Regions from separate parts of the Stenotrophomonas sp. 85239_Sma genome, predicted to be linked through region 2. Evidence: predicted binding sites of a transcription regulator. Region 2 holds the regulator's gene; each other region holds the start of a gene.
What was found. Region 2 encodes HrcA, which represses chaperone genes, less so after heat shock. Its sites were predicted from a motif close to TTNGCACTCNNNNNNNNNGAGTGCNAA; they were not measured.
Positions count from the first base shown of each region.

Region 1: a site for HrcA is predicted at 6,419-6,445, ahead of ACYKG1_RS19315 (co-chaperone GroES). Genes of this name have one in related genera too.
Region 3: a site for HrcA is predicted at 1,786-1,812, ahead of rpoH (RNA polymerase sigma factor RpoH). Genes of this name have one in related genera too.

Region 1 is NZ_CM151163.1:4,154,060-4,163,865, reverse strand. Features, by position in the region: gene ACYKG1_RS19340 (PepSY domain-containing protein) at 1-297, opposite strand, end outside; gene ACYKG1_RS19335 (TlpA family protein disulfide reductase) at 1,044-1,607, opposite strand; gene ACYKG1_RS19330 (protein-disulfide reductase DsbD family protein) at 1,604-3,985, opposite strand; gene cutA (divalent-cation tolerance protein CutA) at 3,982-4,320, opposite strand; gene ACYKG1_RS19320 (endonuclease) at 4,389-6,179, opposite strand; gene ACYKG1_RS19315 (co-chaperone GroES) at 6,492-6,779, shown strand; gene groL (chaperonin GroEL) at 6,861-8,510, shown strand; gene ACYKG1_RS19305 (DUF6445 family protein) at 8,643-9,254, shown strand; gene ACYKG1_RS19300 (serine hydrolase domain-containing protein) at 9,304-9,806, opposite strand, start outside.
Region 2 is NZ_CM151163.1:1,806,846-1,816,651, forward strand. Features, by position in the region: gene fur (ferric iron uptake transcriptional regulator) at 100-507, shown strand; gene ACYKG1_RS08615 (SGNH/GDSL hydrolase family protein) at 571-1,836, opposite strand; gene ACYKG1_RS08620 (LysR family transcriptional regulator) at 1,934-2,851, shown strand; gene recN (DNA repair protein RecN) at 2,936-4,597, opposite strand; gene hrcA (heat-inducible transcriptional repressor HrcA) at 4,713-5,777, shown strand; gene grpE (nucleotide exchange factor GrpE) at 5,841-6,356, shown strand; gene dnaK (molecular chaperone DnaK) at 6,513-8,435, shown strand; gene dnaJ (molecular chaperone DnaJ) at 8,590-9,717, shown strand.
Region 3 is NZ_CM151163.1:4,195,764-4,205,569, reverse strand. Features, by position in the region: gene ACYKG1_RS19540 (M56 family metallopeptidase) at 1-1,076, opposite strand, end outside; gene ACYKG1_RS19535 (BlaI/MecI/CopY family transcriptional regulator) at 1,073-1,465, opposite strand; gene rpoH (RNA polymerase sigma factor RpoH) at 1,824-2,699, shown strand; gene purD (phosphoribosylamine--glycine ligase) at 2,846-4,129, opposite strand; gene purH (bifunctional phosphoribosylaminoimidazolecarboxamide formyltransferase/IMP cyclohydrolase) at 4,191-5,774, opposite strand; gene ACYKG1_RS19515 (CDP-alcohol phosphatidyltransferase family protein) at 5,983-6,600, shown strand; gene ACYKG1_RS19510 (bifunctional alpha/beta hydrolase/class I SAM-dependent methyltransferase) at 6,632-8,383, shown strand; gene ACYKG1_RS19505 (phosphatase PAP2/dual specificity phosphatase family protein) at 8,383-9,708, shown strand; gene ACYKG1_RS19500 (hypothetical protein) at 9,705-9,806, shown strand, end outside.

The DNA.
Region 1 (9,806 bases), 2.3 Mb from region 2:
GTGTTCCTTGCCGCCGGCAAAGCGCGCGACCGACGGCCGCTGTCCGGTGGCATCCACGCGCAGGCGTTGCAGGGGGCGTTCGCTGCCGGCCTGCAGCAGCGGCACCAGTTCACTGAGTGCAAGGGGATGCTGGCCGTCCGCATGGTGCTCGGCGATTTCGGCGAAGCCGGGATTGGCCGCGCGCAGCAGCTCGTCCTCGAAGGACAGCGTGGCGCCGCTGAGGCCCATCACGGCCAGGACGGCACCGGCGGTGATGCCCAGCAGCCAGTGCAGTTGGAACAGGGCGTTCTTGAACATCGAAGGAGGAGGGCCCGGAAGGCTGCCGCCCGCATCCTGCGCAACAGCAAATGAGAATTAGTCGCGGAATTCTCCGTGGCGCCCTGCCTGCGGTCAAGCAGGGGGTATCAGCCGGGCGGCGCCCGGCACCCGCGGTAGTGCCGGCCGCTGGCCGGCAACCTCAGAAGCAACAGCCGAAGCAACAGCGTGAATTCCGTGGATTGGCGGGGTGGGTCCGGTTGAGGGGGACGCTGCAAGTACATCCATGTAAGCTCGGTCGCCGCATCCATGCGGCTCACGCCCCCTCAACCGGACCCACCCCGCCTTCGACAGTTTCTCGGGACCTGCCGTAGATCCATGCCATGCATGGACGCTTTTCGTTCAAACGTCGAAATATTCGATTTCGTTGGAGAGTCATCCACGCATGGCGTGGATCTACCGTGTCGACCAAGGTCGACACCTACCAACAGCTGCGGGAGTCTGTCAGAGGCGGGGCGGCGTGGCTGGGCAGGACCGTTGGCGCCATGGATGGCGCCATCGAGCCCCCATGGGTGAGGGCGCTTTGCTTGCGAAGCACTGCTTCGCAAGCGCCCGAACGCACAGCCGCCAGCGGCTGGGCCGGACCCCGGAGGGGGGGTACGGCGTGTCCTGCCCAGCCGCACCGCCCCGCCAGGCCATCAGCAATCCGGAGCCGCATTGGCTTTGGCTGTCGCTGTTGCTGTTGCTTGAAGGCCTCTGCGGGTGCAGGGCGCAGCCCTGCCGAACCCTCACTTCACCCAGCTGTCGATCTCGCCGTGGGCGAACGGTCCCAGCTTCGCCTTCACCAGCCGCCCCTGTGCATCGAACAGTACGCTGTAAGGCAGCAGGCCCTGCGCATTGCCCAGCTGCACGCTGGCATCGCGTGGCCCGGGTGCCTCGATCACGATCGGGTAGTCTACCGGCACCTGCTGCAGGAAGCGGCGCACATCCTCCGGCGTATCCAGCGCCAGGCCAAGCACCTGCACGCCTTGGTCGTCCTGGGCAGCGGCAAAGCGCGCCAGCTCGGGCATTTCTTCCACGCAGGGCGCACACCAGCTGGCCCAGACGTTGATCAGCAGCGGGCGGCCGACAGCGTGTTGGCGCAGGTCCAGCGGCCGGCCTTCAAGATCGGGCAGCGACAACGCGGGGAGACTATCGCCGACCTGCAGGGCGGGTGCCGCAACCGCGGCAGCAGGCGCCACTGGCATGGGCCCGGGTGCAGCCGGCGCCGGTGCCAATCGATGCCCGGCCCACAGGCCGATGCCGGCGGCCAGCACCGCTGTCCACAGCAGCGCTGGCCGTTGCCACTTCATCGTGCGGTGCGCAGCAGCGCTTCCTCGACCACCGCCTGGGTCAGCAGGGTCGGCAGCACGGTCGGCGGCGCGCCGGGGCCGTACACCACGTACAGCGGCACGCCCACGGCCTTGTGTTCTTCCAGGAACGTGGTGATCTGCGGGTCGACATTGGTGTAGTCACCACGCATGTACACCGCGTTGGTGCGCTTGAGCAGTTCCTTGAAATCCGGCCGCGACAGCACGGCACGTTCATTGGCCTTGCAGCTCACGCACCAGTCGGCGGTCATGTTGACGAACACCACGCGGTTGTCGGCGCGCAGGCGGTCCAGCAACTGCGGCGAATACTCGACCACGTTCTCGCTGGCGGACTGCGCGGCCCGTGCCGGCGGTGCCAGCTGGGTCACGCCCCAGGCAGGAACCAGCGCACCGATTGCCAGCAGCACGCCTAGCAGAGTCACCGCGCGCGAGCCGGTCCAGCGGTTGCGTTCAAACAGCCACAGGCCGAAGGCGAACAGCAGCAGGCCACCCAGCACCAGTGCCATGCCGTCCACGCCGCGCTGCTTGCCCAGCACCCACAGCAGCCACAGCGCGGTGGCATACATCGGGAAGGCCAGCACGTGCTTGAGCGTTTCCATCCACGGGCCGGGCTTGGGCAGGCGGCGTGCCAGTGCCGGCACGAAGCCGATCAGCAGGAACGGCAGCGCCAGGCCCAGGCCGAGGAACAGGAACACCGTCATCGCCTTCAGTGGCGGGGCAATGAAGGCATAGGCAATCGCCCCGCCCATGAACGGGCCGACGCAGGCACTGCCGACCACGCAGGCCAGCGCACCGGTGAAGAAATCTCCGGCCGGACCGCTGCGGCTGGCCAGCGACTGGCCAAGATTGCCGATGCCACCACCGAGGGTGAACACGCCCGACAGGCTCAGGCCCACTGCAAACATGATGTACGCCAGTGCGGCCACCACGCCCGGGTGCTGCAGCTGGAAGCCGATGCCAACCGCGTTGCCGATCGCACGCAGGCCCACCATCAGCGCACCGATCACCGCGAACGCGACCAGCACGCCCAGCGTGTACCAGAGTGCATGGCTGCGAGCACGCTGCGGGCTCTCGCCACTCTGCGCAAGGCTCAGCACCTTCAGCGACAGGATCGGCAGCACGCAGGGCAGCAGGTTAAGCACCAGGCCACCGGCCAGCGCCAGCAGTAGCACCCAGACGAACGAACGGTCCGGGTTCGGCGTGGTCGCCGGTGGACGCGTGCGCAGGGCGTTGCCATCGCGCGCATCGGCGGCGAGCTCATTGCCTGCACCCTCACTGCCGGTGGCGGCGGGAGCGGCGTTGCCATCGTTGGGGACGGTCGGCAGCAGGCGCAGCGGTGCGCCGCTGGCCGATTCACGCGGCGCGCCGGCGGCGCGCAGCGGGTTGATCACCTCGTTGCGCGCTGGTGCCTGGTCAGTGCTGGCGGAGAGCTTGCCAGCCGGAATCGACAGCTTCACCCGGCGGGTCATCGGCGGGTAGCAGATGCCATCGGTCTGGCAGCCCTGGAAGGTCACCACCAGGGTGCTGTCGACTGCATCAGTGACGGTGCGGCGCAGCGGCAGCGGCACTTCCACCTGGTTGAAGTAGACCGAGACATCGCCGAAGTGCTCGTCGCGATGCGATTGCGCGGCCGGCCAGCGCGGCTTGTCGGCCAGCACGCCGGCGCTGCCTTCCAGCTTCAGCGAGGTGCGGTCGCGGTAGAGGTAGTAGCCAGGCGCTGGGCTGAAGCGCAGCAGCACGGTATTGCCGTCACTGGCGATGGCATCGAAGCCGAACGCCTGTTCCGACGGCAGCGGAAGTGCCTGGCCGTTATTGGCTGCCCCCGGCAGGCGCAGGCCGCCCGCGTTGCCGGCGCCGGCCAACGGATTGTTGAATGGGTTCGCTGCACCGGCACGCGCGGCAGGCACCGCGGCTGCCGCACCGGCGCCCGGCAGGGTGACCTGCACCACGCGCTTCTGCGGCGGGTAGCAGACACCGGCGTCGGCACAGCCCTGGTAACGCACTTCCAGGCTGATGGTGCCGGCAGCGTCGGTCGGTGTGCCTGGCAGGGTGGCCTGCAGGCGCTCGCGATAGGTCTCGACCTCGCCGAAGAAATCGTCGTGGTGCTTGTCGCCCTTGGGCATCTGCAGCGCGCCGGCATTGAAGGCCGGGTCGGCCTTGACGCTGGTGCGGTGGCGATACAGGTAATAGCCCGGCGCGATCTTGAACCGCAGTTGTACCTGGCCCCGTTCGGGAGCACTGGCGGTCAGTGCGAACGCCTGGTCCACCGGCAGCAGGTCCTTCTCATCCAGCGCGAAGGCCGGCAGCGAGAGCCACAACAGGGCGCACAAGGCGGCGCCGCGCGCAAACAGAGTCTTCAATCAGTGTCCTCCCGGGTCTGTGCCCGGATCCAGTCCAGATACGCCGGCAGGCCGGCCCGGGTTTCGACCGCGATGCACTCCGGGAGTTCATACGGATGCAGTTCGACGATCCGGGCAATCGCGTCATCGACGCGGCTCGCGGTGGTTTTCACCAGCAGCTGCAGTTCGGCGTCGGTGGTCACCTCGCCCTGCCAGCGGTAGGTCGACTGCGCGCCATCGAGGCGGGTGACGCACGCGGCCAGGCGCTCGCCGACCAGCGCGTGCGCGATGCGCTCGGCACTGGCCCGGTCCGGGCAGGTGGTCAACAGCAGCAGGACAGGATCGACGGTCGACATGACCGTCGAGTATAGGGCCGCCGCCGGGTCAGGGCCCGGCGGCGGCAGTGGACCGCTGCGTTGCGCGGTCAGTTGGCCAGCTGGCAGGTCGCCGGCTTGGCCGAGGTGAACAGGGCCGGGGTCGCCCACTCGGGATGGTCGATGAATGGGTTTCGGTTGCCCTGGAAGCTGTAGATCACGTCGTTGCGGGCGCGTTCTGCAGCACTCGGCGGGTCGGCCAGATGCCAGTCGATCAACGTCGACAGCAGCCCCATGTAGGCCGGCGAGCTGCTGGTCTTGACGATCTTGCTGCGGTCATCGGTCAGCTCCAGGTCCGGCTCGGACTGTCCCGTGGCCGCATCCTTGCCGCCCTCGTAGCGGATCGCCATGTACAGCACCGCACGCGCCATGTCGCCCTTGCGTGCACCCCACACTTCAAAGGTGCCACCGTTGCCGTCCGGGGTGCGAACCCAGTTCGAATTGCCCGGATAGCCGCCGCTGCCGCCACCCTGGCCGTTGTTGGCCTCGGTGGCGCGCTCGCCGCAGTTGGCGTCGCACTTGCCGAACGGCTTGTTGCCACGGTCGGCGTTCCACTGCGCGTCGGTCAGATACAGCATGTGGGTGTCGGTGTAGGGCGCGTACGGCAGGCCCTTGTCACCGGTGGTGGTGGCAAAGCCCAGCGAGTTCGGCCAGGTGTGCTCGCGGTTGTACTTCAGGCCACCGCCGCTGCCGGCGCGATCGGTCACCTTGGCGTAGCTGCGGTTGCGGTAGGCATCCAGGATCCTGCCGGCATTGTTCGGATCCTCGTCGGCGATTTCCAGGATGGTCCAGGTGCTGGTGCCCGAGCCGCTGTACGGGTAGGCGGTGTGGCCCTTGATGGTGGCGTGCAGCGAGCAGCGCAGCTGGCTGGGGCTGCTGGTGTTGACCTTGGAGTAGTAACCGGCCGGCACGCCCGGGTTGCCCGGGTCCGGATTGCCGCCGGTGCTGGCTACGGTGAAGGCGATGCGGCTGTCGGCGGCCGGATGCGCGCCCTGCAGGTCGGTGATGCGCGCGGCACGGATGTCGAAGCGGCAGGCCTCACCCGCCACCAGCGCGGTGTTGGTGGACAGCTTCACGCTGCGGCCGCTGGCCGGGAAGGTCAGCGGCACGCTGCCGGAGGTGCCGCAGCTCAGGGCGAAGGCGCCACTGGCCAGGTTCACCGTCTCGCTGAACACCACTTCCAGGTCGGCGGCGGCCGGGAAGGTGCCGCTGCCCTGCGCCGGGGTGGTGGTGGAGACCGACGGCGGCGTGTTCGGGCCCGGGGTGCCGCCGCCACTGAAGGTCTGGCCGTTGTTGCAGCTGCCGAACGTCTGCGTGGCCGACTCGGCCCAGGTGAAGTGGGCGTACTGGCTGCCGCTGCCGGTCAGCTGCAGCGAGGTGCCCGCCGCGGTGCTGTTGGTTTCGGCCACCGGGATGTTCTGGCTGGTCATGCCGGCGGCAGGGCCAGCGGAGGCGGTGATGGCGCCCTCGTAGCTGAGGAACTGGACCACCTTGCCGCTGGCATCGACCAGGGCAATGCCGTCGTTCGCGCCGTTCTGCAGGCCGTTGGTCGGGTAGTTGACCACGGCGATGGTCGCGCTGCCGCACCCTGCGGCGCTACCGGCAGGCACCGGGTTGTTGGCGTAGACCACGGCCGCCGACGGATTGCTGCCGTTGTAGAGGTACAGGCGGTAGCCGGACAGATCCTCACCTGCGGTGGCCACGACCTCGATCGCTTCGCCGACGTCACCGGCGGCGGTGCTGTCGTCGTAGTGCAGTTCATTGATGAAGACCTCGGCCTGGGCCGGCGCAGCGGCCAGGGCCAGCAGGCAGGCGGCGGCAAGCGGGGACAGCAATCGCATCGACTACTCCTTGTGATTGGGAATGCGCGGCCGAGCCTAAGGCCGATCCAGTGACACTTTGTCGTAAATGAACGTCAGATATCTGACAGTGCGACGCTGGTCACTGAATCTGGCCGGATCCGCTGCGTCGCCGCATGAGCGAGACGGAAAAATTTTTTCGCCTCCCGCCCTTGAAAGGGGATCGGTGGGCTCCATCTCTGCCCTGCTCCCGACGTTGTCGGGTTTCTTCACGTGCGGTTCTGGCACTCGCCATGAGCGAGTGCTAACATCGCCGGACTTTTTCAGACCAATCAATAACTTAAGAGGTCTCTTATGAGCATCAAGCCGCTGCACGACCGCGTTGTGGTCAAGCCGATCGAAGCCGACGAAATCTCCGCCGGTGGCATCGTCATTCCGGATTCGGCCAAGGAAAAGTCCACCAAGGGTGAAGTCGTGGCCGTTGGCCCGGGCAAGCCGCTGGACAACGGCAGCGTGCGCGCTCCGTCGCTGAAGGTCGGCGACAAGGTCATCTACGGCCAGTACGCCGGCAGCTCGTACAAGAGCGAAGGCGTCGAGTACAAGGTCCTGCGCGAAGACGACGTGCTCGCCGTCATCGGCTGAGCCCCGGCGCGACCTGTTTCAACCTGATCCCCAAATCCCAGCCGCCGGGCCTGGTCCGGCGCTACCAATGAGGTAAATGCAATGGCTGCCAAGGATATTCGTTTCGGTGAAGACGCCCGTTCGCGCATGGTGCGCGGCGTCAACGTTCTCGCCAATGCCGTCAAGGCCACCCTGGGCCCGAAGGGCCGCAACGTCGTGCTGGAAAAGAGCTTCGGCGCACCGACCATCACCAAGGACGGCGTCTCCGTCGCCAAGGAAATCGAACTGGCTGACAAGTTCGAGAACATGGGCGCGCAGATGGTGAAGGAAGTCGCTTCGCGCACCAACGACGACGCCGGCGACGGCACCACCACCGCCACCGTGCTGGCCCAGGCCCTGATCCGCGAAGGCGCCAAGGCCGTGGCTGCCGGCATGAACCCGATGGACCTCAAGCGCGGTATCGACAAGGCCGTCGTGGCCGCCGTCTCCGAGCTGAAGAACATCTCCAAGCCGACCGCCGACGACAAGGCAATTGCCCAGGTCGGCACCATCTCGGCCAACTCGGACGAGTCGATCGGCCAGATCATCGCCGACGCGATGAAGGAAGTCGGCAAGGAAGGCGTGATCACCGTTGAAGAAGGCTCGGGCCTGGACAACGAGCTGGACGTGGTCAAGGGCATGCAGTTCGACCGCGGCTACCTCTCCCCGTACTTCATCAACAACCAGCAGTCGCAGACCGCTGACCTGGATGACCCGTACATCCTGCTGCACGACAAGAAGATCTCCAACGTCCGTGACCTGCTGCCGGTGCTGGAAGGCGTCGCCAAGGCCGGCAAGCCGCTGCTGATCGTGGCCGAGGAAGTCGAAGGCGAAGCGCTGGCGACCCTGGTGGTCAACACCATCCGTGGCATCGTCAAGGTCGTGGCCGTCAAGGCGCCGGGCTTCGGCGACCGTCGCAAGGCGATGCTGGAAGACATGGCCGTGCTGACCGGCGGCACCGTGATCTCCGAAGAAGTCGGCCTGTCGCTGGAAAAGGCCACCATCAAGGACCTGGGCCGCGCCAAGAAGGTGCAGGTTTCCAAGGAAAACACCACCATCATCGATGGCGTGGGTGACAAGGCTGCCGTCGATGCACGCGTCCGCCAGATCAAGACCCAGATCCAGGACACCTCCTCCGACTACGATCGCGAGAAGCTGCAGGAACGCGTGGCCAAGCTGGCCGGCGGCGTTGCCGTGATCAAGGTCGGCGCGTCGACCGAAATCGAAATGAAGGAAAAGAAGGATCGCGTCGACGACGCCCTGCACGCCACCCGTGCAGCCGTTGAAGAAGGCGTGGTCCCGGGCGGCGGCGTTGCCCTGGTCCGTGCGGTCACCGCACTGGCCGGCCTGAAGGGTGCCAACGAAGACCAGAACCACGGCATCCAGATCGCCCTGCGCGCGATGGAAGCCCCGCTGCGCGAAATCGTGGCCAACGCCGGTGAAGAGCCGTCGGTCATCATCAACAAGGTCAAGGAAGGCACCGGCAGCTTCGGCTACAACGCCGCCACCGGCGAGTTCGGCGACATGCTGCAGTTCGGCATCCTGGACCCGACCAAGGTGACCCGTTCCGCACTGCAGAACGCTGCCTCGATCGCTGGCCTGATGATCACCACCGAAGCCATGGTTGCCGAAGCTCCGAAGAAGGACGAGCCGGCCATGGGCGGCGCCGGTGGCATGGGCGGCATGGGTGGCATGGGCGGCATGGACTTCTAAGTCCACGCCCCCGGCGGTCGTTGCCGACCCTGGTCGGCGCGCCGTCCCGATGCAAAGAAAAACCCCGCCGCAAGGCGGGGTTTTTCGTTGCCCGGTTGCCGCCGCCGCAGCGCATCGCTACGCTCGGTGGCCATGCCTACCTCGTTCATCATCGTCGACGACTTCCTTTCTCCTGCCGATGCGCAGGGGCTGCGCCAGGCGGCGCTGGGCCTGACCTATCCCGTGCAGGAGGGCGCGTTCCCCGGCCGCAATTCGCAGCAGCGGCTGGATCTGGATGGACTGTCCGGTGCGGTCTCGCGGCTGGTCAACGAACCGCTGCGGCCGGTCAACCCGCTGCAGTCGCACGGCAAGTTCCGGATCACCCTGGCCGGTGATACCGGCCGCGCCAAGGTACATGCCGATCACTCGCACTGGTCGGGCATCCTCTACCTGAGTGCACCGGAGCACTGCGAGGGCGGCACCGAGTTCTTCCGCCACCGCCGCACCGGCACCGAGCGCATGGCCCTGGATGCAGCGGAGCTGGCCGCGTTGGGCTATGCAAACGGTGGCGACATGCATCGCGACATCATCGAGCGCGACAGCAACGACGACAGCCAGTGGGAAATGACCATGCGCATCCCGATGCGCTTCAACCGGCTGGTGCTGCTGCGGCCCTGGTTCTGGCACACCGCCGGGCCAGCGTTCGGCGACTGCCTGGAGAATGGCCGGCTGGTGTACCTGATGTTCTTCGAGCAGGCGCGCTGAGCGAGGCAACCATCCACGCTGCGCTCGCCACGCAGGCATCATCGCGCCGTCATTCGACGAATGCCTTCGCCGCGCCGTATTCCCACTGCCATGGTACGCCGGTATCGCCCAGCACGAACGCCACCAGCGCGGGGAAGGTGGCCTCCGCCCGTACATCGTTGCCCAGGATCACCACGCAGCGCTTGTACCGCTCGATGCACACCAGCGTGTTGCCGACCGCGTCATCGTGGCCGCCCTTGTAGAAACCTGCGCCCTGCGAGCCGCGGAAGGTCACCACGCCCAGGCCTGCGGCCAGATCCCTGTGTTGCTGCGCCGCGGGCAGCTCCGGTTGCAGCGTGGGGAACTGGCTGGTGGTGGTGATCGGCAGCTGCGGCCGCACCAGCTCTTTGCGAATTGAAGCCGACAGTCCTTCACCGCGCACATAGCCAGCCACAAAGCGGGCCATGTCGGCAATGGTGGTATCCATCGATCCCGCTGCACGTACCCGGCTGCGCTCGTCGTGCGGCTCGGCCGTACCTTCCGCAGTCCAGCCATCGGCCAGGTTGCCGGCAA
Region 2 (9,806 bases):
ACTGGCGGTTGGGGAAATCAAACCGATGATACACTCCCGGCGTGCCACCGCGACCCAATCCGAGGCAGCTGGCGCTAAATCGCCAATGAACGGAGACCTATGGAAACCCACGACCTGCGTAAAGTCGGCCTGAAGGTGACCCATCCGCGGATGCGGATCCTGGCGCTGCTCGAGCAGCGCAATGCCCAGCACCACATGACCGCCGAAGACATCTACCGCCAGCTGCTGGAGCATGGCGACGAGATCGGCCTGGCCACGGTGTACCGGGTGCTGACCCAGTTCGAGGCCGCCGGCCTCGTGCTCAAGCACAATTTCGAAGGTGGCCAGGCCGTCTACGAGCTGGACCGTGGTGGCCATCACGATCACATGGTCGACGTCGACAGCGGCAAGATCATCGAGTTCGAAAGCCACGAGATCGAGGAGCTGCAGCGCAAGATCGCAGCCGACCACGGTTACGAGCTGGAAGAGCACTCGCTGGTGCTGTACGTGCGCAAGAAGCGCAAGTAAGCGTTCCAGCCAGCTGGATGCGACCAAACCCCGGGCTTGCCCGGGGTTTTTCGTTGGGTGAGGTCAGATCCCTTTCCCAGGGGAAAGGGATCTGACCCCAGGGGTTTCGGATGCGCCCATCACCACCTCCAGATCCACCGCCTCGGCCATGGCCCGGTTACCCGCATCGCCCGGATGCAGGTGGTCGCCGGAGTCGTAGGCGGCGGCCATCCGTGACGGATCGGCCGGGTCGCGCAGCGCCGCATCCAGGTCGATCACCGCGTCGAACGGGCTGTCGCTGCGCAGCCAGGCATTGAGCTGTTGGCGCAGGGCCTCCTTGTCCGGCTGGTAGTAGTCGTCCAGCGGCGTGCCGGGCAGGGCGCCGGCGAACGGCGTCAGGGTGGCGCCGAGGATGCGTAGACCCCGCCGATGGGCCTGTTCGGCCAGGGCGCGATAGCCGGCCTGCAGTTCGGCCAGGCTGGGCCGGGGCTGCGCGCGGGCAAAGGCGGTGCCGGGCCAGCTGATGTCGTTGATGCCGATCAGCACGATCACACTGGCCACGCCGGGCTGATCCAGTGCGTCGCGCTGCAGGCGGGCCAGAACCGACTCGCCCATGCCGTCGCGCAGCAGCCGGCCGCCGGAGATGCCGGCGTTGACCACCGCGACGCCCCGCGGTGCCAGGCGTGCAGCCAGGTGGTCGGTCCAGCGCTGGTCCTGGTCGAGGCTGGCGGTGGCGCCGTCGGTGATCGAATCGCCGATCACCACCACACTGCGCGCGCTGGCGGCGGCCTCGACCTCGATCCCGGTCAGGAACAGGCGTGCGGTCGTGGAACTGGCACCCTGAAGGTCGCGCGCGCGGGTCTGGTTGCCGCTGGCGATCCAGCTGGTCTGGCGCCCCTCCCAATGGAAGGTCTGCAATGGCATAGGCCCCGGCACAAAGACATTGACCTGCAACGCCTGGCGGTCTTCCGTGGCCATCGCCAGTGGATCGCTCAACCGTTCCTGACCGGGGCCGATCAGCACCCCGGGCTGGCCGTCGAAGCTGAGCGGCTGCGGGGAGGCGCCTGCGTGTGCGGCCACGCTGGCCGCCCCGATCCGCAGCGGCTGAGTGCCGTAGGCATTGCTCAGCCGCACCCGCAGCCGGGGCCCGCCCAGGCTGATGCGCGCAGTCTGGCGGAAGGTCTGGTCCTGCAGGGTGGCCGGAACCAGGGTCGGGAACAGGAAATCGGCGCCCCAGACCGGTTGCGGGCTGGCCTGCCAGCTGGCGACCCAGTGCGGGGCCGGAGCGGCACTGGCGGCGCTGGACAGGGCGATCAAGGCGGTCGCGGTGAGCTGGCTGAAGCGGTTCATCGGGCAATCCCGGGAGGAGGGAGTGCCATGGTGATTGCCCATCCATCTGTGAACTAGACTGCGCATGGATAATAACCTGTGAACTGGATTCACCAACATGGCGCGACCCGACATCAACCGATCCGGCGAACTGGAAGTGTTCGTGCGGGTGATCGAGACCGGTGGTTTTTCCGCTGCGGCCCGCACCCTGGACATGACGCCTTCGGCGGTAAGCAAGCTTGTGGCCCGGCTGGAGCATCGGCTGGGTACGCGCCTGCTGCAACGCTCCACCCGCCAGCTGCAGCTGACCCCGGAAGGCTGCGCGTTCTACGAACGTGGCCTGCGCGTTCTCGCCGACCTGGAGGAGGCCGAGCGTTGTGCCAGTGCCCATGCCGAGCCGCGCGGACGGCTGCGGGTCAACTCCAACGTGCCGTTCGGCCAGCATTTCCTGTTGCCGCTGCTCCCGGCGTTCCTGGAGCGCAACCCGCAGGTAGGCGTGGACCTGACCCTCAACGACGAGGTGATCGACCTGCTTGAGCAGCGCACCGACGTGGCGGTGCGGGCCGGCCCGCTGAAGAGCTCCAGCCTGGTGGCGCGGCGGCTCGGTGCGACGCGGATGATGATCGTGGCTGCGCCCGCCTACGCGCTGCGGCACGGGTTGCCACGCACTGCCGAGGAGCTGCAGTCGCACAACCGGCTGGACATCGGCCATGCGCGCGCGATGCAGGGCTGGCCGCTGTTGCAGGACGGTCGCGAACGCATGTTGCTGCCCAGTGGCAATGCGCGCGCCAGCAACGGCGACGCGCTGCGCCAGCTGGTGCTGGGTGGGCTGGGCATGGCGCGGCTGGCAGCATTCCAGGTGCAACAGGATATTGCCGCCGGGCGCTTGCTGCCGGTGCTGGAGGACGCCAACCCCGGTGACCTTGAAGAGGTGCACGCGGTGTTCCTGGGGCAGGGCGGCTACCTGCCGCTGCGGGTGCGTGCCTTCCTTGATTTCCTGGTGGAAACGGTGGACCTGGCGCGGCCACTGGGGTAAAGCAGGTAATGCCGGCCAGCGGCCGGCACTACCGCGCGGGTGCGTTGTAGATCCACGCCATGCGTGGATGAACGCGTGCGGGCGTCAGACCTGCAGCAGCTTGCGGGCGGCGGCGCGCGCTTCCTTGCTCACTTCCACGCCGCCGAGCATGCGCGCCAGCTCTTCCTCACGCGCCTTGCTGTCCAGCTTTTCCACTGCGCTCTGGGTCATGCCTTCCACCGGGGCCTTGCTGACCCGGTAGTGGGCATGGCCCTTGGAGGCGACCTGCGGCAGGTGGGTCACGCACAGCACCTGGCGCTTCTCGCCAAGGGCGCGCAGCTTCTGGCCGACGATGTCCGCCACCGCGCCACCGATGCCGGAGTCGACTTCGTCGAACACCATGGTCGGCACCGCATCCAGATCCAGCGCGGCTACTTCGATGGCCAGCGAGATGCGCGACAGTTCGCCACCCGAGGCCACCTTGCGCAGGGCACGCGGCGGCTGTCCGGCGTTGGCCGCCACCAGGAATTCCACGCGCTCGGCACCCTGCGGGTCGGGCTTGCCGGCGTCCTGCGGCTCCAGCTCGATCAGGAACTGGCCGCCGCCCATGCCCAGCTCGGCGATGATCCCGGTGGTGGTGGCCGACAGCTCGGCTGCGGCCTTGCGGCGGCTCTCACTGAGCACCTCGGCCTGCAGGCGCCAGGCCGCCGCGGCCTTCTCGATCTCGCCAGCCAGGCGCTGCAGTCGCTCGTCGGCGCCGCGCAGCTGCTCCACCTCGGCGTGCATGCGCTCGCGCTGCGCGCCCAGCTCGTCCATCGGCACGCGGTGCTTGCGGGCCAGATCATGCAGGCGGCCGAGGCGACGCTCGTTCTCCTCGAACTGTTCCGGATCGGCGTCGAGGTCGTCATGCACGCGGTCCAGCAGCGACAGGGCTTCGTGCAGCTGGATCGAGGCGTTCTCGATCAGGCCATCCACCTCGCCCAGGCGCGGGTCGTGTTCGATCAGGCGCGACAGTTCGTGGCGCACCTGCTGCAGCAGGTCCAGCGCGGAACTGCCGTCGTCGCCGTTGAGCTGGTTGCTGGCCGCCTGGCAGGCGCTCAGCAGGGCGCTGGCGTGGGCCTGGCGCCGGTGGCTGGCACCGAGTGCGACGATCGACTCCGGTTCCAGGTCCTCGCGGTCCAGTTCGCGCAGCTGGTGCTCCAGGAAGCCGATCCGGTCACTGACGTCGCCCTGCTGCGACAGCGCCAGCGATTCATCGACCAGCGCCTGCCAGGCCGCGGCGGCGCGGCGTACCTGGCGGCGCTCGTCCTCGTTGCCGGCATAGGCGTCCAGCAGGGCCAGCTGTGACGGACGTGCCAGCAGGGCCTGCTGCTCGTGCTGGCCGTGGATCTCCACCAGCAGCGAGGCCAGGTCACCCAGCTGCGCCAGGGTTACCGGGCGGCCGTTGATCCATGCCCGCGAACCGCCATCGGCGCGGATCACGCGGCGCAGCTGGCACTGTTCCTCATCGTCCAGCTCGTTGTCGGCCAACCACTGGCGCGCGGCCTGCAGCTGGTCCAGCGCGAACTCGGCCGAAAGCTCGGCGCGCGCGGCGCCGTGGCGGACCACGCCGCTGTCGGCGCGCAGGCCGGACAGGAAGCCCAGCGCGTCGACCATCAGCGACTTGCCGGCGCCGGTCTCGCCTGAAACCACGGTCATGCCTGGCCCGAACTCCAGTTCGGTGGCGCGGACGACGGCAAAATCCTTGATCGAAAGATGTCTGAGCATGGGTAAGGGGGTATCAGCAGCCGCGCAACGCTAGCACGCGGGCGAGGGAGGTCCAATGACTTGCCAAGGTGATGCGCCGCCATTATCTAGTGTCCGTGTCTCACAGGTTGATTCCATGCACGGTTCTCCCGACCAGCTTGCCCCGCGTGCGCGCCATCTGCTGCGCACGCTGATTGCGCGTTACATCCAGGACGGTGAGCCGGTCGGCTCGCAGACGCTGGCGCGCGTGGCCGGCCTGGAGGTCAGCCCGGCCACCATCCGCAACATCCTCGGCGACCTGGAAGACCTGGGGCTGCTGGCCTCGCCGCATACCTCGGCCGGGCGCATCCCGACCGCGCATGGTTACCGGGTGTTCGTCGACAGCCTGCTGCAGATGCAGCCGCCGGGCGAGGGCGAGCTGGCCCGGTTGCGCCAGGAACTGGCCGGCGGCGGCAGCACCCAGGCCCTGCTCGGCAGCGCCTCGGAGCTGCTGTCGGCGATGAGCCACTTCGTCGGCGTGGTCAGCGCGCCGCGACGCGAGCAGTTCGCCTTCCGCCAGATCGATTTCGTGGCGCTGGACGGGCGCCGGGTGCTGGCCATCCTGGTGTTTGCCGACAACGAGGTGCAGAACCGGGTCATTGAGACCCGGCAGGAGTTCGCGCCGGGCCAGCTGGAGCAGGTGGCCAACTACCTCAATGCGCATTTCGCCGGCCTGCCGATGGCCGAGATCCGCACCCGCCTGCTGCTGGAGCTGCGCGATGCCCGTTCCGAGCTGGAGCAGCTGCTGGCGCACAGCATCGAGCTGGCCGAGCAGGCCCTGCAGCCGGCCGCCGACGACATGCTGGTGGCCGGCCAGACCCGGCTGATGGGGGTGCAGGACCTGTCCGACCTGGAGCGCCTGCGCGAGCTGTTCGAGCTGTTCTCCAGCAAGCGCGAGATCCTTCAGCTGCTGGAGCGGACCATCCAGGCGCCGGGCGTGCGCATCTTCATCGGCGAAGAGACCGGGATGATGCCTTTGCAGGGGGTCTCGCTGGTCACGGCCCCGTACACCGCCAATGGCCAGGTACTGGGCGTGCTGGGCGTGATCGGCCCCAAGCGGATGGCCTACGACCGCATGATCCCGCTGGTCCAGGCCACCGCCGATGTGCTCGGCGCGGCCTTTTCGCCGGCCGGGCGCACTCCCGGAACATCCGACGCTTGAAACGCAGCATCCCGCCCACACTAGGGTGGGTGGAGGCGGGCTGTGACCGCCAGGGACCCAGACATGAACCACGAAAACCCCGATATCGAATCCCAGCAGAGCGCGGCCGATGCAGCGGCTGCGGCCGGCGTCAGTGACGAAGTGGAGCGCCTGCGCGCCGAAATCGAGCAGATCAAGGCCGATGCGCTGCGTGAGCGCGCCGACCTCGAGAACCAGCGCAAGCGCGTTGCTCGTGACATCGAACAGGCCCGCAAGTTCGCCAACGAGAAGCTGCTGGGCGAGCTGCTGCCGGTATTTGACAGCCTGGATGCCGGCCTGAAGGCTGCCGGCGACGACGCCCACCCGTTGCGCGAGGGCCTGGAGCTGACCTACAAGCAGCTGCTGAAGGTCGCTGCCGACAACGGCCTGGTCCTGCTGGACCCGATCGGCCAGCCGTTCAACCCGGAACACCACCAGGCGATCAGCCAGGTGCCGACCCCGGGCGCCGCCCCGGGCAGCGTGGTGACCGTGTTCCAGAAGGGCTACCTGCTCAACGAGCGCCTGCTGCGGCCGGCGCTGGTGGTGGTGGCCGCCGATTGATCGGCCGTGCCGGGCCATGCCCGGCAAGGTTTTCCAGGCGCTGAACACAGCGTTCGGGAGATGGCTTGAATGTTCCACGAGCCTCCCCCACATCGTATTCATCCACCGGCCGAACGGCCGGACTGACCCCAACAAGCATCCTCAGGAGTCTCCCCCATGGGCAAGATCATTGGTATCGACCTCGGCACCACCAACTCGTGCGTGGCGATCATGGACGGCGGCAAGGCCCGCGTCATCGAGAATTCGGAAGGCGATCGCACCACCCCGTCGATCGTCGCCTACACCAAGGACGGCGAAGTCCTGGTCGGCGCCTCGGCCAAGCGCCAGGCCGTCACCAACCCGAAGAACACCTTCTACGCGGTGAAGCGCCTGATCGGCCGCAAGTTCACCGACGCCGAAGTGCAGAAGGACATCGCCCACGTCCCGTACAGCATCCTCGCCCATGACAATGGCGACGCCTGGGTGGCCACCAGCGACGGCAAGAAGATGGCCCCGCAGGAAATCTCGGCCAAGGTGCTGGAGAAGATGAAGAAGACCGCCGAGGACTTCCTCGGTGAGAAGGTCACCGAAGCGGTCATCACCGTGCCGGCCTACTTCAACGACAGCCAGCGCCAGGCGACCAAGGACGCCGGCCGCATCGCCGGCCTGGACGTCAAGCGCATCATCAACGAGCCGACCGCGGCTGCGCTGGCCTATGGCCTGGACAAGGGCGACAACAAGGATCGCAAGATCGTGGTGTACGACCTGGGCGGCGGCACCTTCGACGTCTCGGTGATCGAGATCGCCAACGTCGACGGCGAGAAGCAGTTCGAAGTGCTGGCCACCAACGGCGACACCTTCCTGGGCGGCGAAGACTTCGACAACCGCGTCATCGAGTACCTGGTTGAAGAATTCAACAAGGACCAGGGCATCGACCTGCGCAAGGATCCGCTGGCCCTGCAGCGCCTGAAGGACGCCGCCGAGCGCGCCAAGATCGAGCTGTCCAGCGCCCAGCAGACCGAAGTGAACCTGCCGTACGTCACCGCTGACGCGTCGGGTCCGAAGCACCTGAACATCAAGCTGACCCGCGCCAAGCTGGAAGCGCTGGTGGACGACCTGATCAAGAAGTCGATCGAGCCGTGCCGCGTCGCCCTGAACGATGCCGGCCTGCGTTCGAGCGACATCAGCGAAGTGATCCTGGTCGGTGGCCAGACCCGCATGCCGAAGGTGCAGCAGGCGGTGACCGAGTTCTTCGGCAAGGAACCGCGCAAGGACGTCAACCCGGACGAGGCCGTGGCACTGGGTGCTGCGATCCAGGGCGGCGTGCTCGGCGGCGACGTCAAGGACGTGCTGCTGCTGGACGTGACCCCGCTGTCGCTGGGCATCGAGACCATGGGCGGCGTGTTCACCAAGATCATCGAGAAGAACACCACCATCCCGACCAAGGCCTCGCAGGTGTTCTCCACCGCCGAGGACAACCAGTCGGCCGTGACCGTGCACGTGCTGCAGGGTGAGCGCGAACAGGCCCGCTTCAACAAGTCGCTGGCCAAGTTCGACCTGTCCGGCATCGAGCCGGCCCCGCGTGGCCTGCCGCAGGTGGAAGTGTCCTTCGACATCGACGCCAACGGCATCCTGCACGTGTCGGCCAAGGACAAGAAGACCAACAAGGAACAGAAGGTCGAGATCAAGGCCGGTTCGGGCCTGTCCGAGGAAGAGATCGCGCGCATGGTCGCCGACGCGGAAGCCAACCGCGAAGAAGACAAGAAGTTCCAGGAGCTGGTGCAGGCCCGCAACCAGGCCGACGCCCTGATCCACGGCACCCGCAGCGCCATTACCGAACACGGCAGCAAGGTCGGCGGCGATGTCATCGGCAAGGTCGAGGCGGCTCTGGCCGACCTGGAAACCGCGATGAAGGGTGACGACAAGGCGCAGATCGAAGCCAAGTCGAAGGTGCTGGAGGAAGCCGGCCAGTCGCTGTTCGCCGCTGCTTCGGCCGACCAGGGCGGTGCCCCGGGTGCCGACGCCGGCAACGCCGGCAAGGCGCAGGATGACGTGGTCGACGCCGAGTTCACCGAAGTCAAGGACGACAAGAAGTCCTGATCCGGACCGACACGGGACGCTGGCCATCAGCGTCCCGTTGTCGCATCAGGGTCCTGACCGCCCACCGGCGTGTCGGGGCGCCCGACGCAAGAGCGGACCTGGTTCCGCTCTTCCGCTTTGACGAATCCCGACTTTCCGGAACCAGATTCACGATATGAGCAAGCGCGATTACTACGAAGTGCTGGGCGTTGCCCGCACCGCTACCGACGACGAGCTGAAGAAGGCCTACCGTCGCTGCGCGATGAAGTTCCACCCGGACCGCAACCCGGGTGATGCGGCGGCCGAAGCCTCCTTCAAGGAGTGCAAGGAAGCCTACGAAGTGCTGTCCGACGGCAACAAGCGCCGCATGTATGACAGCCACGGCCACGCTGCGTTCGAGCACGGCATGGGCGGTGGCGGCGGTCCGGGCGGCCCGGACATGAACGATATTTTCGGCGATATCTTCGGCAACATCTTTGGCGGTGGCGGCGGTGGTCCGCGCCAGGCCCGTCGCGGCGCCGACATCGGCTACGTGATGGAACTGGACCTGGAAGAAGCGGTGCGCGGCGTCGAGCGCCGCATCGAGATTCCGACCCTGGCCGAGTGCGGCGACTGCGATGGCAGCGGCTCGGAAGACGGCAAGGTCGAGACCTGCAACGTGTGCCATGGCCGCGGCCAGGTGCGCATCCAGCGCGGCATCTTCGCCATGCAGCAGGCCTGCCACAACTGCGGCGGCCGTGGCCAGATCATCGCCAAGCCCTGCAAGACCTGCCACGGCAACGGCCGTGTCGAGGAAGACAAGGTGCTGTCGGTGAAGGTGCCGGCGGGCGTCGATACCGGCGACCGCATCCGCCTGCAGGGCGAAGGCGAAGCCGGTCCGGCCGGTACGCCGCCGGGTGACCTGTACGTGGAAGTGCGCGTGCGCGAGCATGCGATCTTCCAGCGCGATGGCGACGACCTGCACTGCGAAGTGCCGATCCGCATCTCGCAGGCGGCACTGGGCGACACCGTGCGCGTGGCCACCCTCGGCGGCGAAGCGGAAATCCGCATCCCGGCCGAGACCCAGACCGGCAAGCTGTTCCGCCTGCGTGGCAAGGGCGTACGTTCGGTGCGCAGCCGCAGCGAGGGCGACCTGTACTGCCGCGTGGTGGTGGAGACCCCGGTCAACCTCACCAACGAACAGCGCAAGCTGCTGGAACAGTTCGAAGCCACCTTCGTCGGTGAGGAAGCGCGCAAGCACTCGCCGAAGTCGGCCACCTTCATGGATGGCGTGAAGGGCTTCTGGGACCGGATGACGTCCTGAGTTTTTCGACGGAAGCGGTGAACGAGAGCGCCGGGCCATGCCCGGCGTTGTCGTTTGTGGTGCAGTAGCTCCACGCCATGCGTGGATGC
Region 3 (9,806 bases), 2.3 Mb from region 2:
GCGACGTCATGCGTGCTGGCGGCCTGGAGCAGCGTGTTGACGCGCGTATCGGAGGAGCTGGCAACCGGTGGTGAGGCGAGTCGTGGTGAGACAGCCACCGCGGTGCCGGTGCAGGCCAGCAGAAGCAGCAGGCCCAGCATCAACAGGCTGCGGCGCCGGGGGGACTGCGACGCGGCGTCCAGCAGCTGATCGATGCGCTGCGCCAGCTGGCTGCGTGCACTGAACATGCCCAGTGCAAGTGTCGGTGCCTCTTCGCGCAGGGCCTGCAGCTGTTCGATGCTGGCCAGCAGCGAACCTGCATAGTCCAGCGGTTCGCGTGCCTGCATCGCAGCGCGTGCATCACAGGCCATTTCGCGCAGTACCGCCAAGCGTGCCTGGGCAAGGTGCAGGAGTGGATTCCACCAGAACAGTGCTGTTCCCGCCCGCAGCAGCGTGCTTGTCCACAGGTCGCGTCGATCCAGGTGTGCAACCTCGTGGCGGACGATGTCGCGCAGCACGTTGTTGTCCAGCCGTGCCAGCAAGGGGCGGGGCAGGAGGATCTGCGGGCGCCACAGGCCGACGACCATCGGCCCGTCGACGGCGCAGGTGGCGATCGTCACGTGGGCGGGCACGATGTCGGCCAGGACCGCGCGCAATCCGGCGGACGCCGGTTGCGCCAGCCGCCGCAGCCGGCGCGCGTGCAGCATCGCGTCCAGCAGGCGCATGCCCAGCCACAGGGTGCCCAGCAGCCAAAGCAGTGCAAGCACCGTCGGCAGGGTCTTCGGCAGTTCGACGTAATAGATGTCGGGCTGCCGTCCGGCTTCGAAGATGGCCTCTTCCGTCGTTGCCCCTTCGCCGGGCATGGGGTGGAACGCGGCCGCGGGCGGTGCCGGTGCGGGCAGGGTGGTCGACCAGCCCGGGAGGAAGGCGCTGAGCGGCAACAGCAGTGCCACTGCCATCGCTGCTGTCAGCAGCCAGGAGCGTTGTTCGGCACTGAGGGCCCGCCGCCGTGCCAGCCACAGCGCTGGCAGCAGCACAACTGCGGACAACAGCAACTGCCGAAGGCCCAGTGCCATCGCCATGTCGATGAGGTTCATTCCTTCCTCCCGGCCCTGGCATCGCTGATGCGCTGCTGCAGTGCCTGCAGTTCGTTGCGGTCGATTTCGCGTTCGTCCACCAGGTGCTGTGCCAACACGTTCGGTGAGCCGTCGAAGAACTGATGCAGCAGATGGTCGAGCGCCTGCCGGCGGGCCTGCTCGCGGCTGAGCGTGGCGTGGTAGATGTAGGCGCGACCTTCCTGGCGATGACTGACGAAGCCTTTCTTCGCCAGCACGTTGAACATGGTCAGCACCGTGGTGTAGGCGACCGGCTTGTGTTCGCCGAGCACATCCGCCACTTCGCGCACGGATGCTTCGCCCTTGTCCCAGAGGATGTCCAGGATGGCCTGCTCGGCGGGGGTGGGAGTCTGCGAGACAGGACGGGCCATGTGTTTCTACGTATGAATTAGTTGATGCATCGGAGCATGTCGCCGGATGGCTGTCAACGGGTTTCTTAGTAGTAAAGGGGGCGACCCTCGGCCTTCGGGCCTGAACACCCGGCAACGTCTCCAGGCCTGAATGGACCTCCAGGCCGGCCCGTTCAGCTCCGCTTGACCGGAAATCGCCGGTTTCCGGCAGTTAATTGATTGAATTCCAAGGGATTGTGAATCCCGAAAAGCGTGCTCGCCACTGTCATCAAATCGCGCTACGGTAGGGCTCTGTTTGGGACCAGTGTTGCATCAATAGGATGCTGGAACTTTTTCCTCCTTTAGCAGTCCAAATCCCGGACTGCTAAGATGGGTGCCTATGAGCCAGAACACCTCTACTGCCCTTGTGGCAAACAATCTCCCGATTCCCAGTGCGCTCGGTTCGCTGGACGCCTACATCGGTGCCGTGCACCAGATCCCGGTGCTGTCGGTCGATGACGAACAGGACCTGGCCCGTCGCTTCCGCGACGGCAACGATCTGGACGCCGCCCGCGAGCTGGTGCATTCACACCTGCGCTTCGTGGTGCACGTGGCCCGCGGCTACAACGGCTACGGCCTTGCCCTGGGCGACCTGATCCAGGAAGGCAACATCGGCCTGATGAAGGCGGTCAAGCGCTTCGACCCGGACATGGGCGTGCGCCTGGTCTCCTTTGCCGTGCACTGGATCCGTGCCGAGATGCACGAGTTCATCCTGAAGAACTGGCGCATCGTGAAGGTCGCCACCACCAAGGCGCAGCGCAAGCTGTTCTTCAATCTGCGCAAGTCGAAGACGCGCCTGGGCTGGATGAACGCGGCTGAGGTCAGCGCGGTGGCGAAGGACCTGAACGTGTCCGAGCGCGAGGTCATGGAAATGGAGTCGCGCCTGTCCGGTCGCGATATCGGTTTCGATGCGCCGGCCGACGAGGACAACGAACACGCGCCGCCGTCGCCGGCTGCGTTCCTGGTCGCCAACGACGAAGACCCGTCGATGGCCTACGAACGTGCCGACAGTGAAGACAACCAGATGCAGCTGCTGCGCGAAGGCCTGGCCGAGCTGGATGCGCGTTCGCGCGACATCATCCGCCGCCGCTGGCTGGATGCCGACAGCAAGGTGACGCTGCAGGAGCTGGCCGACGAGTACGGCGTATCGGCCGAGCGCATCCGCCAGGTTGAAGCGAACGCGCTGAAGAAAATGAAGGCGCTGTTCACCGCGTAAGGCGGGACGGCGTTGAAGCAATGAAAAGGCCCGGCACTGCCGGGCCTTTCTTTTCGGGTGTTCAATCCACGCATGGCGTGCATCTCCCCCTGCTGCAGAACCAGTAGATCCACGCCATGCGTGGATGTCCTGACGCCGCGCCTGCCTCAGCCCTCGCGTGCGATCGCGCGCCAGCCGATGTCGTTGCGATGGAATTCGTTGGCCCAGCTGACCTTGGCCACGCCGGCATAGGCGTTGGCCTGCGCGTCGCGCACGCTGTCGCCCAGCGCCGCCACGCACAGCACGCGGCCGCCGGCGCTCAGCACCTGGCCCTGCGCATCCAATGCCGTACCGGCATGGAACACCTTGGCACTGGTAGGCACCTCGTCCAGGCCGGAAATCACGTCACCGGTGATCGGCGATTCCGGGTACGGCCTGGCGGCCAGCACCACGCCCAGTGACGGGCGCGCGTCCCAGTGTGCTTCCACCTGGTCCAGGCGGCCATCGATGGCCGCTTCCACCAGCTCCACCAGATCCGACTGCAGGCGCAGCATCACCGGCTGGGTTTCCGGGTCGCCGAAGCGCACGTTGAATTCGATCACCTTCGGCGCGCCACTGGCGTCGATCATCAGGCCGGCGTAGAGGAAGCCGGTGAACGGGATACCGTCGGCAATCATGCCCTGCACGGTCGGGTTCACCACTTCGCGCATCACCCGCGCATGCACCTCCGGCGTGACCACCGGGGCCGGCGAGTACGCACCCATGCCGCCGGTGTTGGGGCCGGTGTCGCCGTCGCCGACGCGCTTGTGGTCCTGCGAGGTGGCCATCGGCAGCGCATGCACGCCGTCCACCATCGAAATGAAGCTGGCTTCCTCGCCGTCGAGGAACTCTTCGATCACCACGCGGGCGCCGGCATCGCCGAACGCGTTGCCGGAGAGCATGTCACGCACCGCGTCTTCGGCCTCGGTCAAGCTCATCGCGACGATCACGCCCTTGCCGGCGGCGAGGCCATCGGCCTTGACCACGATCGGTGCGCCCTTCTCGCGCACGTACGCCAACGCAGCGTCCACGTCGCTGTGCACGGCGTAGAACGCGGTGGGGATGTTGTGGCGGGCCAGGAAATCCTTGGCGTAAGCCTTGCTGCCTTCCAGCTGCGCGGCAGCGGCGGTCGGCCCGAAGATGCGCAGGCCAGCGGCGCGGAAGCGGTCGACCACGCCGGCCACCAGCGGTACTTCCGGGCCGACCACGGTCAGCGCTACGCCCTCGGCCTGGGCCAGCGCCAGCAGGCCGTCGATGTCAGTGACTTTCACTGCCACGTTGCGGCACTTGCCTTCACTGGCGGTGCCGGCGTTGCCGGGCGCCACGATCACTTCGGTGACACGGGAGGACTGGGCCAGCTTCCATGCCAGGGCGTGTTCGCGGCCGCCGGAGCCGATGACGAGGATCTTCATGGGACAGGGTTCTCGGGTGCGGAAAAGAAAAGCCGGGCAGGGCCCGGCTTCGTAATGCGGATCAATGGCGGAAGTGGCGCACGCCGGTGAACACCATGGCCAGGCCATGTTCGTCGGCGGCGGCGATCACTTCGGCATCGCGCATCGAACCGCCCGGCTGGATGACCGCCTTGATGCCGGCGGCAGCGGCGGCGTCGATGCCGTCGCGGAACGGGAAGAATGCATCGGAGGCCATTACCGAACCCTCGACCACCAGGTTCGCGTCGGCGGCCTTGATGCCGGCGATGCGGGCCGAGTACACGCGGCTCATCTGGCCGGCGCCCACGCCAATCGTGCGGTTGTCCTTGGCGTAGACGATCGCGTTGGACTTCACGAACTTGGCGACCTTCCAGGCGAACAGCAGGTCGGTGAACTGCTTGTCGGTCGGCGCCAGCTTGCTGACCACCTTCAGTTCATCGCGGGTCATGCCGCGGTTGTCCGAGGACTGCAGCAGCAGGCCCGAGCCGACGCGCTTGCTGTCGAAGTTGTTCAGGCCGTCGCCGTGCGGGATGCGCAGCACGCGCACGTTGGCCTTCTTCTGCGCGTATTCCAGCGCGGCCGGCTCGTAGTCCGGGGCGATCAGCACCTCCACGAACTGGCGGTCCAGGATCACCTTGGCGGTGGCGGCGTCCAGCGGCTTGTTGAAGGCGATGATGCCGCCGAAGGCGCTGGTCGGGTCGGTGGCGTAGGCCAGCTCGTAGGCATCGCCGTTGCCGGCACCGACGGCCACGCCGCACGGGTTGGCGTGCTTGACGATGACGCAGGCCGGCGCGTCGAACTGGCGCACGCATTCCCACGCTGCATCGGCATCGGCCAGGTTGTTGTAGCTCAGTTCCTTGCCCTGCAGCTGCTGGAAGGTGGCCAGCGTGCCCGGCACCGGGTAGAGATCGCGGTAGAACGCGCCGCTCTGGTGCGGGTTCTCGCCGTAGCGCAGGTCCATCACCTTCACGAAGGTGGAGTTCATCTGTGCCGGGTACTCGGCACGTGCCGGCACCGCGGCGTCGGTGGCGGTGACGGCCGACAGGTAGTTGCTGATCGCGGCGTCGTACTGGGCGACGCGGTTGAACGCGGCCACCGAGAACGCGAAGCGGGTGGTGGCCGACAGCTGGCCGTCGTTGGCGTCCAGCGAAGCCAGCAGTTCGGCGTACTGCGACGGATCGGTCGCCACCGCCACGCGGGCGAAGTTCTTGGCCGCCGAGCGCAGCATGGCCGGGCCGCCGATGTCGATGTTTTCGACCGCGTCGGCCAGGGTGCAATCGGCCTTGGCGGTGACCGATTCGAACGGATACAGGTTCAGCACCAGCAGGTCGATGGCGCCGATGCCGTGCTCGGCCATCACTGCGTCATCCAGGCCGGAGCGGCCCAGCAGGCCGCCGTGCACCATCGGGTGGAGGGTCTTGACCCGGCCGTCCATCATTTCCGGGAAGCCGGTGACGTCGGCCACGTCCTTCACGGCCAGGCCCGCATCGCGGATCGCCTTGGCGGTGCCGCCAGTGGACAGCAACTCCACGCCGCGTGCCGCCAGCGCAGTGGCCAGCTCGACCAGGCCGGTCTTGTCGGAAACGGAGAGGAGGGCCCGGCGGACGGGCAACAGATCAGCAGTCATGGGACAGAATCGGCAGCGGAGCGGGGCCGATATTGTAGGCGGTGGGGGCCGGTGGCGGGCGCCGGTGGGGAAAATCGGCCCGCGCCGGTGGCCCTGCGGCCGCCTTCAGCACAGCCGGGCCGGAGTGGCCCGCAGGCAACAGGATGGGGCCGGCTGCCCCAATCGGGTAGGCTGTGCCCGCACTGCCAAGGATCAGCGGGTACGGATCATGTCGATCTATGCATTGAAAGGACGTTTCCAGGACCTGTTGCGTCCGGCCGTACGCGGCCTGTACCGCATGGGGATCACCGCCAATACGGTGACCGTGGCCGCTGCCGGGGTCTCGCTGCTGGTGGCCGCCGCCGTGTGGTGCTGCGCGCCGGCCCAGCCGCTGCTGTACCTGCTGCTGCCGCTGTGGATGCTGCTGCGCATGGCGCTCAACGCCGTGGACGGCATGCTGGCCCGCGAGTTCGGCCAGCAGTCGCGGCTGGGCGCCTATCTGAACGAGCTGTGCGATGTGATCGCCGACGCCGCGCTGTACCTGAGCCTGCTCAGCGTGCCGGGCGTGCGCCCGGAGGCGCTGTGGCTGCTGGCCTGGACCGCGGCGCTGAGCGAGTACGCCGGGGTGCTGGGGCTGATGGTCGGCGCCAGCCGCCGCTATGACGGCCCGATGGGCAAGAGCGATCGCGCCTTCGTGATCGGTGCGCTGGGCCTGCTGCTGGCGTTTGAGTGGGGTGGCGCGATGACGGTCACTGGCGTGGCCGCGGCCATGGCGGTGCTGTGCGTGCTGACGATGATCAACCGCGTCCGTCGTGGACTGCGGGAAGCGGCGGTTTCGCCGAATTAATCAAGATACAAAAAGACAATCAGGAGATTGCATGCGCCAGGCGCAGGAACGGGAATTCCACAGCTTCGACCAGGGACCGCTGTTCTACCGGTACTGGGCGGGCACCACCGCCACCCCGGCCACCAAGGCCATCGTGCTGTTGCATCGTGGCCACGAGCACTCCGGGCGTGTCACCCACCTGGTCGATGAGCTGGACCTGCCCGACACCGCCTTCTTCGCCTGGGACGCGCGTGGCAATGGCCGTTCGCCGGGCGCACGTGGCGATGCACCGGGCTTCCCGGCGCTGGTGCGCGATCTGGACAGCTTCATTGCCCATATCGGCGCCGAGCATGGCATCGCGGTGCAGGACATCGTGGTGATCGCGCAAAGCGTGGGAGCGGTGGTTGCCGCCACCTGGGTGCACGATTACGCACCGCGCCTGCGCGCGCTGGTGATGGCTTCGCCGGCGTTCAAGGTGAAGCTGTACGTGCCGTTCGCACGCCCGGGCCTGGCCTTGATGCAGAAGCTGCGTGGCAACTTCTTCGTCAACAGCTACGTCAAGCCGCAGTGGCTGACCCATGACCCGGCGCGGGTGGAAAGCTACCGCACCGATCCGCTGATCACCCGGCCGATCTCGGTGCGCGTACTGCTGGGCCTGTACGAGGCCGCCGACCGCATCGTCGCCGATGCGCAGGCGATCAGTGTGCCGGTGCAGCTGCTGGTGTCCGGCTCGGACTTCGTCGTGCATCGCGGCCCGCAGGACCGCTTCTACGAGCGCCTGTCCAGCCCGGTCAAGGAGCGCGTGCACCTGCCGGGCTTCTTCCACGACACGCTGGGCGAACGTGATCGGGCGCCGGCACTGGCGCGCATCCGCAGCTTCATCCAGGCGCGTTTCGCCGAACCGCTGCGTGAGCTGTCACGGCGCGATGCGCACCGCCATGGGCCGACGTTCGAGGAATCGGAGATCCTGGCCTGGCCACCGGAGCGCAACAGCTTGGCCGACCTGCGCTGGCGCGTAGTTCGTGGCGGCCTGCGCTTCGGCGGCACGCTCTCTGAAGGCATCGCGCTGGGACTGCAGACCGGTTTCGATTCGGGCAGCACGCTCGACTACATCTACCGCGATGAAGCGCGCGGCAAGGGCCCATTGGGTCGCATGGTCGACCGCAATTATCTGGACGCGATCGGCTGGCGCGGCATCCGCGTGCGTGGCCAGCACCTGCAGGAACTGCTGCGCGATGCTGCCCAGCGCCTGCGCGGGCAGGGCGCGCCGGTGCGCGTGCTGGACGTGGCCGCTGGCCATGGCCGCTACGTGCTGGAAGCATTGGGCCAGGGCGAACAGCGCGCCGAGCGCATCGTGCTGCGTGACTTCAGCGATCTGAACGTCACCCAGGGCCAGGCCTTGATAGAGCGCCTGGGGGCGGCCGACATCGCCCGCTTCGAACAGGGCGATGCGTTCGACCCGGTGCAGCTGGCGAAGGTCGACCCGGCACCGACGTTGGCGGTGGTATCGGGCCTGTACGAGCTGTTCCCCGACAACGATGCGGTGCTGCGCTCGCTGCAGGGCATTGCCGCGACGGTGCCGGCGGGCGGCTACCTGGCCTATACCGGCCAGCCCTGGCACCCGCAGCTGGAATTCATCGCCCGCGCGCTGACCAGCCATCGGGGTGGCGCCGCGTGGGTGATGCGCCGCCGTACCCAACAGGAAATGGATGAGCTGGTGCGCCTGGCCGGGTTCGAGAAGGTGGCGCAGCGTATCGACGACTTCGGCATCTTCACGGTGTCGCTGGCGCGCCGGATCGCGTGATGGCGACGCTCGCCGCATCCCCGCTGGCCGCAGAGGGGCGCCCCTGGCGGCGCGCCCTGTTGTGGCTGGCCCTGCTGGGCCCGTTCTTCTTCGCCAGCTATGGCTTCGCCAACTGGATGGCCGGCCGCCACGCTACGCTGCCGGTGATGGCGTTCGCGTGGGAGGCGCATATCCCGTTCGTGCCGTGGACGATCGTGCCGTACTGGTCGATCGACCTGTTCTACGCGGTCTCGTTCTTCCTGTGCCGGCAGCGCCTCGAACTGGACCGGCACGCGCTGCGGCTGTTCAGTGCACAGCTGATCGCCGTGAGTTGCTTCCTGCTGTGGCCGCTGCGCTTCAGCTTCCAGCGGCCGGAGATTGGCGGTGTGTTTGGCTGGCTGTTCGACGTGCTGCTGGGCTTCGACAAGCCGTTCAACCAGGCGCCGTCGCTGCACATCGTGCTGCTGATCGTGCTGTGGGTGAAGTTCGCGCAATACCTGCACGGTGCGTGGCGCTGGGTGCTGCATGGGTGGGCGCTGCTGATCGGCGTTTCGGTGCTGACCACGTTCCAGCATCACTTCATCGATATCCCGACCGGCCTGCTGGCCGGCTGGCTGTGCGTCTGGCTGTGGCCGGAGCAGGGCACGCCACCGCTGCGTGCATGGCGCACGACACGTGATGCCGGGCGCTGGCGCCTGGCGGGGTTGTACCTGCTGGGGGCCGCTGTGCTGATGGTGCCGGTGATCCTGCTGCGGAGTGTGGCGTTGTGGCTGCTGTGGCCGGTGGTGTCGCTGCTGCTGGTGGCGCTGGCCTATGCCGGGCTGGGCACGGCGGTGTTCCAGAAGCGCGCCGATGGGCGGCTGACCATGGCGGCGCGCTGGTTGCTGGCGCCGTACCTGGGCGCGGCCTGGATCAATTCGCGGCTGTGGACGCGACGTGCGCCGCAGCCGGTGCCGGTGATGGATGGCGTGTGGCTGGGGCGCATTCCCTGTGCTGCGTTGCCAACACCCTTGGTCGGCGTGGTCGATACCTGTGCTGAACTGTCCTGTCGTGCATCGGGCGCGGCGTATGCCAGCGTGCCGATGCTGGACCTGGTGGTGCCCACGCCGGAACAGCTGCGCGCGGCGGCCGAGGCCATCGAGCGCCTGCGCATGCAGGGGCCACTGTTGGTCTGTTGCGCGCTGGGCTATTCGCGCAGCGCCGCCAGTGTGGCGACCTGGCTGCTGCGCAGTGGTCGTGTGGCCGACGCGGACGCGGCGGTGGCGATCGTGCGTGGTGCACGCCCCGGCATCGTGTTGGGCGCAGCGCACCTGAAGGCCATCACTGCTGCAGGAGCGCGCGCATGAGCAAGGCCCCCGATCTGGCGACCATGCAGTTGCTGTTGCGGCAGGGGCGTTGGCCGGCGCTGCTGTCGCTGGGCCTGTTGCTGGTGGCGTTGCTGCTG